DNA from 2 places in the Yoonia sp. D2-7 genome. Region 2 is predicted to be linked to the other one. Evidence: riboswitches for the same ligand, from Rfam matches in the RefSeq annotation. Region 2 holds a riboswitch; the other holds the start of a gene.
The links. Region 2 has a riboswitch for thiamine pyrophosphate ahead of thiM (hydroxyethylthiazole kinase). Riboswitches for the same ligand answer to the same signal wherever they lie in the genome.
Positions count from the first base shown of each region.

Region 1: another riboswitch for thiamine pyrophosphate. It lies ahead of thiB (thiamine ABC transporter substrate binding subunit); the one in region 2 lies ahead of thiM (hydroxyethylthiazole kinase).

Region 1 is NZ_CM147912.1:292,248-298,061, reverse strand. Features, by position in the region: gene puuE (allantoinase PuuE) at 1-918, opposite strand, end outside; gene uraH (hydroxyisourate hydrolase) at 1,082-1,435, shown strand; gene AC0L7R_RS01295 (LysR substrate-binding domain-containing protein) at 1,432-2,343, opposite strand; gene AC0L7R_RS01290 (urate hydroxylase PuuD) at 2,448-3,683, shown strand; TPP riboswitch at 3,739-3,837, shown strand; gene thiB (thiamine ABC transporter substrate binding subunit) at 3,874-4,860, shown strand; gene AC0L7R_RS01280 (thiamine/thiamine pyrophosphate ABC transporter permease ThiP) at 4,836-5,814, shown strand, end outside.
Region 2 is NZ_CM147912.1:1,273,126-1,278,939, reverse strand. Features, by position in the region: gene AC0L7R_RS06180 (alpha-amylase family glycosyl hydrolase) at 1-1,240, opposite strand, end outside; TPP riboswitch at 1,451-1,539, shown strand; gene thiM (hydroxyethylthiazole kinase) at 1,585-2,361, shown strand; gene thiE (thiamine phosphate synthase) at 2,358-2,990, shown strand; gene thiD (bifunctional hydroxymethylpyrimidine kinase/phosphomethylpyrimidine kinase) at 2,987-3,805, shown strand; gene AC0L7R_RS06160 (ABC transporter substrate-binding protein) at 3,802-4,740, shown strand; gene tenA (thiaminase II) at 4,737-5,423, shown strand; gene AC0L7R_RS06150 (ATP-binding cassette domain-containing protein) at 5,420-5,814, shown strand, end outside.

The sequences.
Region 1 (5,814 bases), 980 kb from region 2:
CGACGGGCGGGCAAAACGCTGATGCGGATGTGTCGCGGCCCAATGATTTGCGATCTGTTCACGCGTCGCGAACCAAACGCCGTCATGCGACTGGAAATGCGCGATCGCGCGGCGCAGGGCAGCAGCACGCCCAGGACGGCCGATGATCCGGCAGTGCAAACCGATCGACAGCATCTTTGGCGCACCAGCGGCACCTTCAGCGTAAAGCGTGTCGAAACTGTCTTTCAGGTAGCTTTCAAACTGATCACCTGTGGTGAAACCTGCCTGAATGCCGAACCGCATGTCGTTGCAATCCATCGTGTACGGCACGATCAACTGATCCTGATCCCCGAATTCCATCCAGTACGGCAGATCGTCAGCGTAACTGTCCGCGATATAGGCAAACTTGCCGGTTTCGGCGGCCAATCGCACCGTGTCGTTTGAACAGCGACCTGTGTACCAGCCGCGCGGCGGAGTGCCGGTGACTTCGGTATGCAAGCGGATGGATTCAGCGATGGCGGCGCGTTCTTCATCCTCTGGCATGTCCTTGTGTTCGATCCATTTCAGACCGTGACTGGCGATTTCCCAACCCGAAGACTGCATCGCCGCGACCTGTTCAGGGGCACGTGCAAGCGCCGTAGCGACACCGTAAACCGTGACAGGCAAATCCGACAGCATCCGGTGCACACGCCAGAAACCGGCACGCGATCCGTATTCGTACAAGGATTCCATGTTCCAGTGACGCATCCCCGGCCAAGGTTGCGCCCCTGTGATTTCGGACAAAAACGCCTCTGACGCGGGATCACCGTGCAGGATGTTGTTTTCGCCGCCTTCCTCGTAATTCAGTACGATTTGCACAGCAATCTTGGCCCCATTCGGCCATTTGGCTGCGGGCGGGACGGCGCCGTAACCAGTCATATCACGGGGGTAGCGGTTCACATTGTTTTCCTTGATCATGCGGGTACCTTGTAAATCAAACTGATCAGCTTGGTTTTCAAATAAAACATGAAGCTGCCTCTTGCACGTCCCCTTTGGCACTTGCGGCGGGCTGACGTATAGACCGACCTTATCAGAGGCACCTTTTGCAGCGGAAAGACCTGTTATGACCGGATTTTTAACAACTCACGTTCTTGATACGGCGCGCGGCTGCCCTGCGCAGGGACTGAAAATCGATCTGTACCGCATTGATGGTGACACGCGGACGCACATCACATCGCTGACCACCAACGATGACGGACGCACAGATAGCCAGATACTACCCGCCGCAGATTTTGCGACTGGCACCTACGAATTGGTGTTTCACGCGGGCGCCTACCTTGATGCGATCGGCACACCCGCTGAGGACCCGCGGTTTCTTGATATCATCCCGATCCGGTTCGGCATGTCAGAGCAATCGCATTATCACGTGCCGCTGCTGCTATCTCCGTTCGGTTACAGCACCTATCGCGGTAGTTAATCGGCGGCGCGGACAATCGGTGCGATCCGGCTGATCACGTAGTCCATAAACAACCGTGTCTTAGGGTCTTGATTGCGTCGGTGCGTGAACAAGCAGGCCAGCTGCACAGGCGTTGGTGGCGTCTCATCCGCCACGACCACAAGCCTGCCAGCCGCAATGTGATCCGCGACCTCGAATACCGGCTTGAGCGCTACGCCGCAGCCATCCAACGCCCAATTGGTCAACACATCGCCATCGTCACATTCGTAACGCCCCGCGACCTGAAACTTCTTGGGGCCATCGGGGGTCATCAACCGCCACTGGAATTCGGTTGCACCCGGAAAGCGCAGGTTCAGACATTCGTGGCCGTCCGCAATCAACGCTGTGCCGTCCAGGGGATGACCACGGGCCGCGATGTAATCGGGCGCAGCGCAAAGCACGCGTTCCACATCCGCGATTTTGCGCATCCGCAGATTGCTGTCCGTCGGTTGGCCCATGAAAAACGCCAGATCTAGCCCTTCCGTCGTCAGATCAACTGTCCGGTCCGTCAACCGCAACCTGACCTGCACGTCAGGATATTCTTCCAAAAAACCGGGAATAAGCGGTGCGATCAAGCGTTTCCCGATGCCCAACGGCACGGCAACATACAGTGATCCGCGCGGTTGATCGGTGATGTTCACGACCTTCGCTTCGGCGGCATCGACGGCCTCTAGTACCTCGCAGGCTCCACCATAGAACGCTTGGCCTTGTTCGGTCGCGGTCAGGCTGCGCGTGGTCCGCTGGAACAGCCGAACGCCCAATTTTTCCTCAAGTTGCGATATCCGCGCTGATGTCACAGCAGGCGATATCCGCAGATCACGCCCAGCAGCAGACATACTGCCGAGTTCGTAGACGCGCACAAAAGTTCGGATATTATCGAGGTATGACATTGTTCTGGATTTTTTGATGCTGTTTGGCCATTCCAAGCAATAGCAGAATAATCACAAGCGGCCTAGTGTGGCCGCACTTTATACATGGCACGGCGGAGACCCTAATGTACGACATGGCAATTCTTTGGGACTGGATCGCATTTTCCGTCCGCTGGCTGCACGTGATCACGGCCATGGCGTGGATCGGCGCATCGTTCTTTTTCATCGCGCTTGATCTTGGCCTAAAGAAAGCACCGAACATGCCCGACGGCGTGCATGGCGAAGAATGGCAGGTGCACGGCGGCGGTTTTTATCACATCCAGAAGTACCTCGTCGCACCCCCAAACATGCCCGAACACCTGATCTGGCATAAATGGCAAAGCTACATCACGTGGGTGTCTGGTGCCGCCCTTTTGATGATCGTCTACTGGGTCGGTGGCGAATTATTCCTGCTCGATCCGACCAAGGCTGATCTGACGTTGTGGCAGGGTATCCTGATCTCTGGCGGTTCACTGACCATCGGTTGGTTGGCCTATGATTTCTTGTGCAAATCCAAGCTTGGCGAACAACCAACCACGTTGATGGTGTTGCTGTTTGTCATCCTCGTTGTGATGGCGTGGGGGTATAACCAGATATTCACAGGGCGCGCTGCGTTACTGCATCTTGGCGCTTTCACCGCGTCGATCATGACAGGAAACGTGTTTTTCCAAATTATGCCGAACCAACGCATCGTTGTCGCAGACCTGAAAGCAGGGCGCACGCCTGATGCAAAATATGGAAAGATCGCAAAGCTGCGGTCGACACATAACAACTACCTGACTTTGCCAGTCGTGTTCTTGATGTTGTCGAACCACTACCCGCTGGCGTTCGGGACTGAATACGCGTGGATCATCGCAAGCCTGATTTTCCTGACCGGCGTTACGATCCGACACTATTTCAACACGATGCACGCCACGGGTGCTGGTCCAAACTGGACGTGGGCGGTCACCGTCTTGCTCATGCTGATCATCGCTTGGCTGTCATCAGTCAGGTCGACAGAAACCATCGACCAGGCCGAAGCCCGCGCGATGACGCCCTATGAACAGCATTATGCGTCTGCCGAAGGGTTCGACGAGGCCTACAACACCGTGCTTGGGAATTGTTCGATGTGCCACGCGCGCGAACCCTTCTGGGATGGCATTCGCTGGGCCCCCAAAGGCGTGTACCTTGAAACGCAAGCGGACGTCGCCAAACACGCAACCCAGATTTACCTGCACGCTGGCGTTTCACACGCCATGCCGCCACCCAACGCGATTCAGATGGACGCCGACGCCCGCGAAACGCTGATCACGTGGATCACAAACGCTAGAAACGATGGCTAGCCGTTAACACGCGTTAACCGCTCCCCTTGCCCTTCCCCATAAAGCATCCTACCAACGCTCTACCTCGGGGGGCCAATACGGCTGAGATTGCGCAAGCTGACCCGTTGAACCTGAACCGGTTAAGACCGGCGGAGGGAAGGTTTAGCACACACGCTATCCCCCAATCCGCCCGTCGCATTTGGAGGATACGATGTTCAAAACCACTTATCTGACAGCTGTTGCGGGACTTTGCTTGGCGACTGCAGCCACGGCAGAGACCCCGAAATTGTCTGTTCTCACCTACGACAGCTTCACCAGCGAATGGGGCCCCGGCCCTGCGGTGGAAGCGGCGTTTGAGGAAATCTGCGCATGTGATCTGGAATTTGTCGGGGCTGGTGACGGCGCTGCATTGCTGGCACGTTTGCAGTTGGAAGGACCACGGACCGAAGCCGATATCGTGCTCGGACTGGATACAAACCTGACAGCCGCAGCCCGTGAAACAGGTCTGTTTGCACCACACGGCATCACGGCTGACTTGACGCTGCCATTGGGCTGGACCGATACGGAATTTATGCCGTTTGACTGGGGCTATTTCGCTTTTGTAGGCAACGCCGACGCGGACGCGCCGACGTCATTGCGCGAATTGGCCGAGAGCGACATCAAGGTCGTGATCCAAGACCCACGTTCATCCACACCGGGCCTTGGTCTGCTGATGTGGGCGAAAGAAGTTTACGGCGACGAAGCCCCACAATTCTGGGACGCGATCGCTGACAACATTGTCACCGTGACACCCGGTTGGTCCGAAGCCTACGGTCTGTTCCTTGATGGCGAAGCGGATGCCGTGTTGTCCTACACGACGTCGCCCGCCTACCACCTGATCGCCGAAGAAGACGATAGCAAGGTCGCATGGGAATTCAGTGACGGCCATTACATGCAGGTCGAAGTCGCTGGCAAAGTGGCAGGCACCGATGTGCCCGAATTGGCTGACCAGTTCTTGGAATTCATGGTGTCAGACGCGTTCCAATCCATCATCCCAACAACCAACTGGATGTACCCAGCCGCCACACCTGCGGATGGTCTGCCTGACGGTTTCGACACTTTGATCGCGCCAGCCACATCTTTGCTGAAAACACCTGAAGATGCGCTTGCTGTTCGTGAAGAGGCATTGGCCGAATGGCGCGCAGCGCTGTCCCAATAATCACGCGCATCCCCGCTGTCATGGCGGGGATGTTGGTGCTGGTGCTGACGCTTGGCACGTTGATCGCAGTTGCGATGCGGGCCGAAGTGGGCACTGGCCTTTCTGCCGCAGATTGGGCCGCGATCAAATTTACGGTATCGCAGGCATTTGTATCTGCATTGGTCAGCATCATCATCGCGATCCCTGTCGCACGCGCATTGGCGAGGCAGTCCTTTCGGGGACGCGGGGCTTTGATTACCCTGCTTGGTGCCCCGTTTATTCTTCCCGTCATCGTGGCCGTTCTTGGATTGCTCGCAGTTTTCGGGCGCAACGGTATTTTGAATGCAGGGTTAGAGGTGTTGGGCCTCCCCACCTTTACGATCTACGGTTTTCATGGCGTGGTTCTGGCGCATGTTTTCTTTAACCTGCCACTCGCGACGCGGTTCATTCTGCAAGGCTGGCTCGCGATCCCGTCCGAGCGTTTCCGGCTTGCGGCGACGCTAAACGCACCTGTCGGTCGTCTGTTGGAATGGCCGATGCTGCGCAGCGTTTTGCCCGGAACATTTCTTGTCATATTCCTGATTTGCCTGACCAGTTTCGCGGTTGCGCTGACCCTTGGCGGTGGGCCGAAGGCAACGACAGTGGAACTCGCCATCTATCAAGCTGTCCGGTTCGATTTCGACCTTGGGCGCGCCGCTTTACTGGCCTGTATCCAGTTTGGCATCTGCACCATTGCAGCCATCGTCGCATGGCAAGTCACGGCCGTGGATGGTTTCGGCGCGGGTCTGGACCGCGTGGTGCAGCGTTGGGATGGATCGCGGTCCATCGATTTTGCTTGGATCGGCCTTGCCGCCGCGTTTCTGATCGTGCCCCTGTCGATGGTCGTGATCAACGGAATCATGGGCCTGTCCGAATTACCATTCAGCATTGTCCAAGCCGCCGCGCGATCCGTGTTTGTCGCGCTCGCATCTGCAA
Region 2 (5,814 bases):
CGAAGTGATGATCGTCTTGCCCCGTGAAGGTTTGCGACGTGGCATCGTAGAACGTCGTGTTGATTTCGTAGGGCGCCTGCCCCCCGTCAGGCAGGGCACGCATCGACACAAGACCGCCAATGTCTTTGATTGTGTCGATCATTTTGGCCTGCTCGACAGCGGGCAAAATACCCTCTACGGGGCGCATGCCGATGCCGTCGTGGCTGGCCGTAAAATTGAGATAGGCGCAGCCAAATTGCGCAGGCGGCATCCCGCTTTGCCAGCGACGCAAATAATGCGCAGACCCCGACATCATCGCATGCAGGATCAATGGCGGCAGGGGAAAGTTGTAGATCGCGTGGGCTTCGTTCCGGTTGCCGAAATAGCTTAGGTTTTCGGCTTTTGGGACGTTGGTTTCCGTCAGCAATATGATTGTTTCAGCAGCAAAATCGCATAACACCCGCATCAATTGCACAATAGCGTGGGTTTGCGGCAGGTGGATGGATGGCGTCCCGATTTCTTTCCAAAGAAAGGCAACCGCATCGAGCCGCACAATGCGCACCCCGTTATCCACATGCAGGCGAATGATGCGCAGGAATTCCAGCAGCACCTCTGGATTGCGAAAGTCGAGGTCGATCTGATCATGGCTGAACGTGCACCAGACGTGGCGCGGACCGTTCGCGGTTTCGACCTTTTGCAAAAGCGGCGTGGTCCGCGGACGCACGACTTCGTTCAAATCATCGTCTGGCGAGGCTTCAAAAAAGAACTGATCGTAGGGTTCTTGTCCTTGCAAGTAACTGTTGAACCACGTGCCTTGGCTAGAAACATGGTTCAGCACCAGATCCGACATCAGATGAAAGTCGTCCCCGATCCGGTTGATATCGGCCCAGTCACCGAGCTGCGTATCAACGGACCGGAAGTCGGATACCGCAAAACCATCATCAGACGTGTAGGGAAAAAACGGTAGGATATGGACACCGTTCACCGCGCCTTTCAGACGACGCAGCAAGAAATCATGAAGCAAATCCAGCGGCTTGTGTGCCCCGTCCAGTATTGAATTCCCGTAGGTAATCAACACCGCATCATGTTCGGTCCACAGATCATTGCTCGGCGTTCGGCCATGTTTGCGTGGTTTGGTCCCATCTGGCCAAAAAGCGTCTACGATTTGACTAAGAAGGATATCCGCGTCGATGTCCGGATAGACCTGCGCGATAAGTGGCAATAATTGCGTGCGAAGCGTCTTTTTCTTTGAAGTGTCCATAGGGTCAGAAAAACAGAGTTATCGCTAAGATCAAGCCGTTGCACGCAGTCGGCGGATATTCAGGTCAGGTTCGACATGCAAGCATCGCACTCGCTTCGCATTTCTTCGAAAACGCCTACTTATTGGGCAATAAGAATTCTGTGGGCCTCTGCATCAGACAACCCATGGGGCAATTTTTTCGTTTGACCCGCCTGTCCCGTGCATTTACGCAAACCGTACCAGGGGCGCCGAAAGGCTGAGACGTACCCTTTGAACCTGAACCAGATAATGCTGGCGGAGGGAGGTAGTGCGTTCCGGGCTTTGCGCGAGCGTCGTCTCTTTTTTCCGCTGAAAAAGGAGACATCATGGCCCCGCAACACCTTTTGGCAACGCTTCGTGAACAGAACCCGTTGGTGCAATGCATCACGAACTACGTCGCGATGAACGTGGCCGCGAACGTTGTTCTCGCGGCCGGTGCTTCGCCCGCAATGGTTCATGCATCTGAAGAAATTGCAGAATTCACCCCGATTTGTGGCGCGCTGACGATCAATATCGGCACGTTGTCCGCCCCATGGGCCGCGAGCATGTTGGCAGCCGCAAACGCGGCGAATGACAAAAACATCCCGTGGGTGTTGGACCCTGTTGCACATTTCATATCGACTTATCGCAAGGGCGTCGCTCAGGATTTATTGGCGTTGCGTCCCACGATCCTACGCGGCAATGCGTCCGAGATTTTAGCGATGGCAGGTGCGGCGGGTGCCGGTAAAGGTGCCGATAGCGGCGACAGCGTGGATGCTGCAGAAGATGCTGCACGCGCAATCGCCAAGGCACACGGCAGTGTGATTGCGGTCACCGGACCGGTCGATTTTGTGACAGATGGAACCCAATCAGCAAAGGTCACTGGCGGGTCTGACATCATGCCGATGGTAACCGCGTTGGGGTGCGCGCAAACAGCGTTGATGGGCGCCTATGCCGCCACTGGCCCCGCTTTTGACGCTGCCCTTGCGACGCTGGCGCACTACAAAGTCGCAGGAACAATGGCCGCGCAGCAGGCAAAGGGCCCCGGCAGTTTTCAGATGCATTTCCTTGATGCGCTAAGCGCCGTGCAGCCGGACGATCTGCCCAACGTGATCCAGTCATGACCCGCCTGCGCCAACAATTGCGACTGTATCTGGTGACAGACACAGCACTGTGCCGCGGTCATGGGCTGGTCGAAACAGTCCAAGAGGCGGTCGCGGGCGGCGTCACAATGGTGCAACTGCGTGCCAAGGACGCCAGCACCCGCGAACGGGTCGACATGGCCCGCGCGATCAAGGCCGCACTTGTCGGCACCGGTGTTCCGGTCATCGTCAATGATGATCTGGACGCCGCGATCAAGGCCGATGCTTGCGGTGCGCATATCGGTCAAAGTGATCTGGCTCCGGCAGACGCACGCGGGATATTGGGCCCCGACAAAATCTTGGGATTGTCATGCGAAACAGCTGCAACTGTCCAAGCAGCCGACCCTGATATCGTAGATTACCTTGGGATCGGGCCGGTATTCGGCACGGCAACAAAGCAAGATCACGAGGCGCCGATCGGTTTTGCTGGTTTGGCAGAATTGGCCGCTTTGACGTCGCTGCCGACCGTCGCGATCGGGGGCCTGAAAGCCAAGCATCAAGCGGACGTATTGGCATCCGGCGTTGATGGCCTCGCTGTCGTGTCCGCCATTTGCGGGCAAGTCGACCCGAAGTCAGCCGCCGAGTTATTCTTTCAGGAGCCCGTCCAATGATCCCGAACGTTCTAAGCATTGCGGGGTCTGACCCGTCTGGCGGCGCGGGCATTCAAGCCGATCTGAAAGCCATATCCGCCAATGGCGCATTTGCGATGGCGGCGATCACCGCGCTCACCGCGCAAAACACGCAGGGCGTTAGCGGTGTTCATTTGGTGCCGCCAGCGTTCGTGCGCGACCAGATCAACGCAGTTTTTGATGATATCCGTGTCGATGCCGTAAAGGTCGGGATGATCGCAAATGCCGATATTGCACAAGCGGTTGCCGATACACTGGCTGACCGCGACGCCCCTATCATCCTTGATCCGGTTATGATCGCAAAAGGCGGCGCGTCCCTTTTGGACCCCGATGCGATTGCCGTGGTGCGCGATGCGCTGTTGCCCATCGCAAACATACTAACCCCAAACCTGCCGGAAGCAGCCCAACTGTTGGACATGCCGGTAGCGCAAGCACGTGATGAGATGGCAGATCAGGGTCGCATGCTTTGTGCGCTTGGAGCAGACGCGGTGTTGATGAAAGGCGGACATCTGCCGGATGCCGATAGTCCTGATTGTCTGGTCACCGCGAACAACATCACTTGGTTCGAGGGCGCGCGCACCGCTACCCGCAATACACATGGGACCGGATGCACCCTGTCATCAGCGCTGGCTGCACAACTGGCCAAGACCGGCGACGTTCGTGCCGCTGTTGCCGCAGCCAAATCTTATGTGTCCCACGCAATCGCCCTCGCCGATCAGCTTTCCGTTGGATCAGGGCACGGGCCAACCCACCATTTCGCAGAACTGTATCGCGCATCAAAGGAACCGCTTTCATGAAAACCACATTGCTGGCCTCGGCCTTTTCCGTGTTTGCAGCGCCACTTTGGGCGCAAGATCAAATGACGCTTTTACTGGATTGGTTCGTTAATCCCGACCACGGGCCAGTCATCATCGCGCAAGAGAAGGGCTATTTCGCAGACGTTGATCTCGACGTTGACGTGATCGCCCCTGCGGACCCTTCGGACCCGCCCAAAATGGTCGCAGCGGGGCGCGCTGATTTGGCGATTTCCTATCAACCCCAACTACATCTTCAAATCCACGAAGGCCTGCCTTTGCAACGGGTCGGCACATTGATCGCGACGCCGCTGAACTGCTTGTTAACCCGCGCTGATGGCCCCATCGCGTCTCCCGCCGACCTGAAGGGCCGTAAAGTCGGGTTTTCAGTGGGCGGCGTTGAGGAAGCCGTTTTGGGGCACGTGTTGAACACGCACGGGCTGACGTTGGATGATGTTGAATTGATCAACGTAAATTGGTCGTTGTCGCCTTCGTTGATGTCCGGTCAGGTCGACGCCGTTATCGGTGCATTCCGAAATTTCGAACTGAACCAAATGGATATCGCAGGCGTGCCGGGGCATTGTTTCTACGTCGAGGAAGAAGGGCTGCCAGCCTACGATGAACTGATCTACGTCGCCAATTCCGAAACCATGGACACCGATATGATCATGCGTTTTCTCGCGGCGACGGAAAAGGCAACACAGTACATCGTCAATCACCCAGAAGAGGCGTGGCAGATTTTTGCAAACACAGCGCCAGAACTGCAGGATGAGCTTAACGCACGTGCGTGGGTAGACACCCTGCCCCGATTTGCATTGCGCCCGACGGCGATGGATGCAGGCCGTTATGAAACGTTCGAAGCGTTTTTACACGACGCGGGCCTGATACCAGAGGTCCATCCCGTATCGAAAATCGCCATTGATGTGACGTCGCAATGAACGATCAGTCTTACGGTCAAACCTTCGCGCAATGGCGCGCCGGTTGCCCCACTGCATGGCAGGCCTACACCCACCATGCCTTCGTTGAAGGACTTAGTGATGGAACTTTGCCGCGTGCGGCCTTCATCCATTACCTCATCCAGGACTATGTTTTCTTGGTCCATTTCGCGCGGGCGTGGTCCTTGGCGGTGGTGAAAGCTGAAACGCTTACGGAAATGAAGACATGCGCCACAACCGTCGATGCATTGGTCAATCACGAGATGGCCCTGCACGTCGCAACATGTGCTGCCGAAGGCATCGACGAGCAAACCTTGTTCACCGCAACCGAAGAATTCGAAAACCTCGCTTACACGCGGTACGTCATGGACGCTGGGCTGCAGGGTGATTTTCTCGACTTGATGGCAGCACTCGCGCCTTGTTGCTTTGGCTATGGCGAAATCGGGTTACGATTGGAAACGTCAGCGGCCAAAGACACGCCCTACCGCGACTGGATCACGACCTATGCGGACAATGATTACCAGACCGTGATGTCCGACGTCGGGCGCATGATCGACCAAGCTGTTGTGCGTAGGTTGGGGGATCGGCCGTTTACTGCCGCGCGTTGGCCACACCTTCAAGACCGGTTCACAACGGCCACGCGACTAGAAGCCGCTTTTTGGGACATGGGGCTAAAAGGCGCGTGATGGCAGCCCCTGCCATTCACGTCACTGGCCAGTACGACATCGCTGGCCAACGCATTTTTGGCCCCATTGATCTGACGCTGCACGCGGGACAATGGACCTGTCTTTTGGGGCAATCCGGAGTGGGTAAATCCACGTTGCTGAGGCTGATTGCAGGGCTGGATTGCGTTGGTGCATTTTCCGGGACCATCACGACCACTGACGGCGCAACACATGACGGTCGGATCAGCCTGATGGCGCAATCGGATCTGTTACTACCTTGGCTCAGCGTCTTGGAAAATATAGTCATCGGCAACCGCCTACGCGGCACTGAGCCGGATTTCGCACGCGCCGAAGAACTTATCGCCAAAGTCGGGCTAACGGCATATCGCAACGAAAAACCCGCCGCATTATC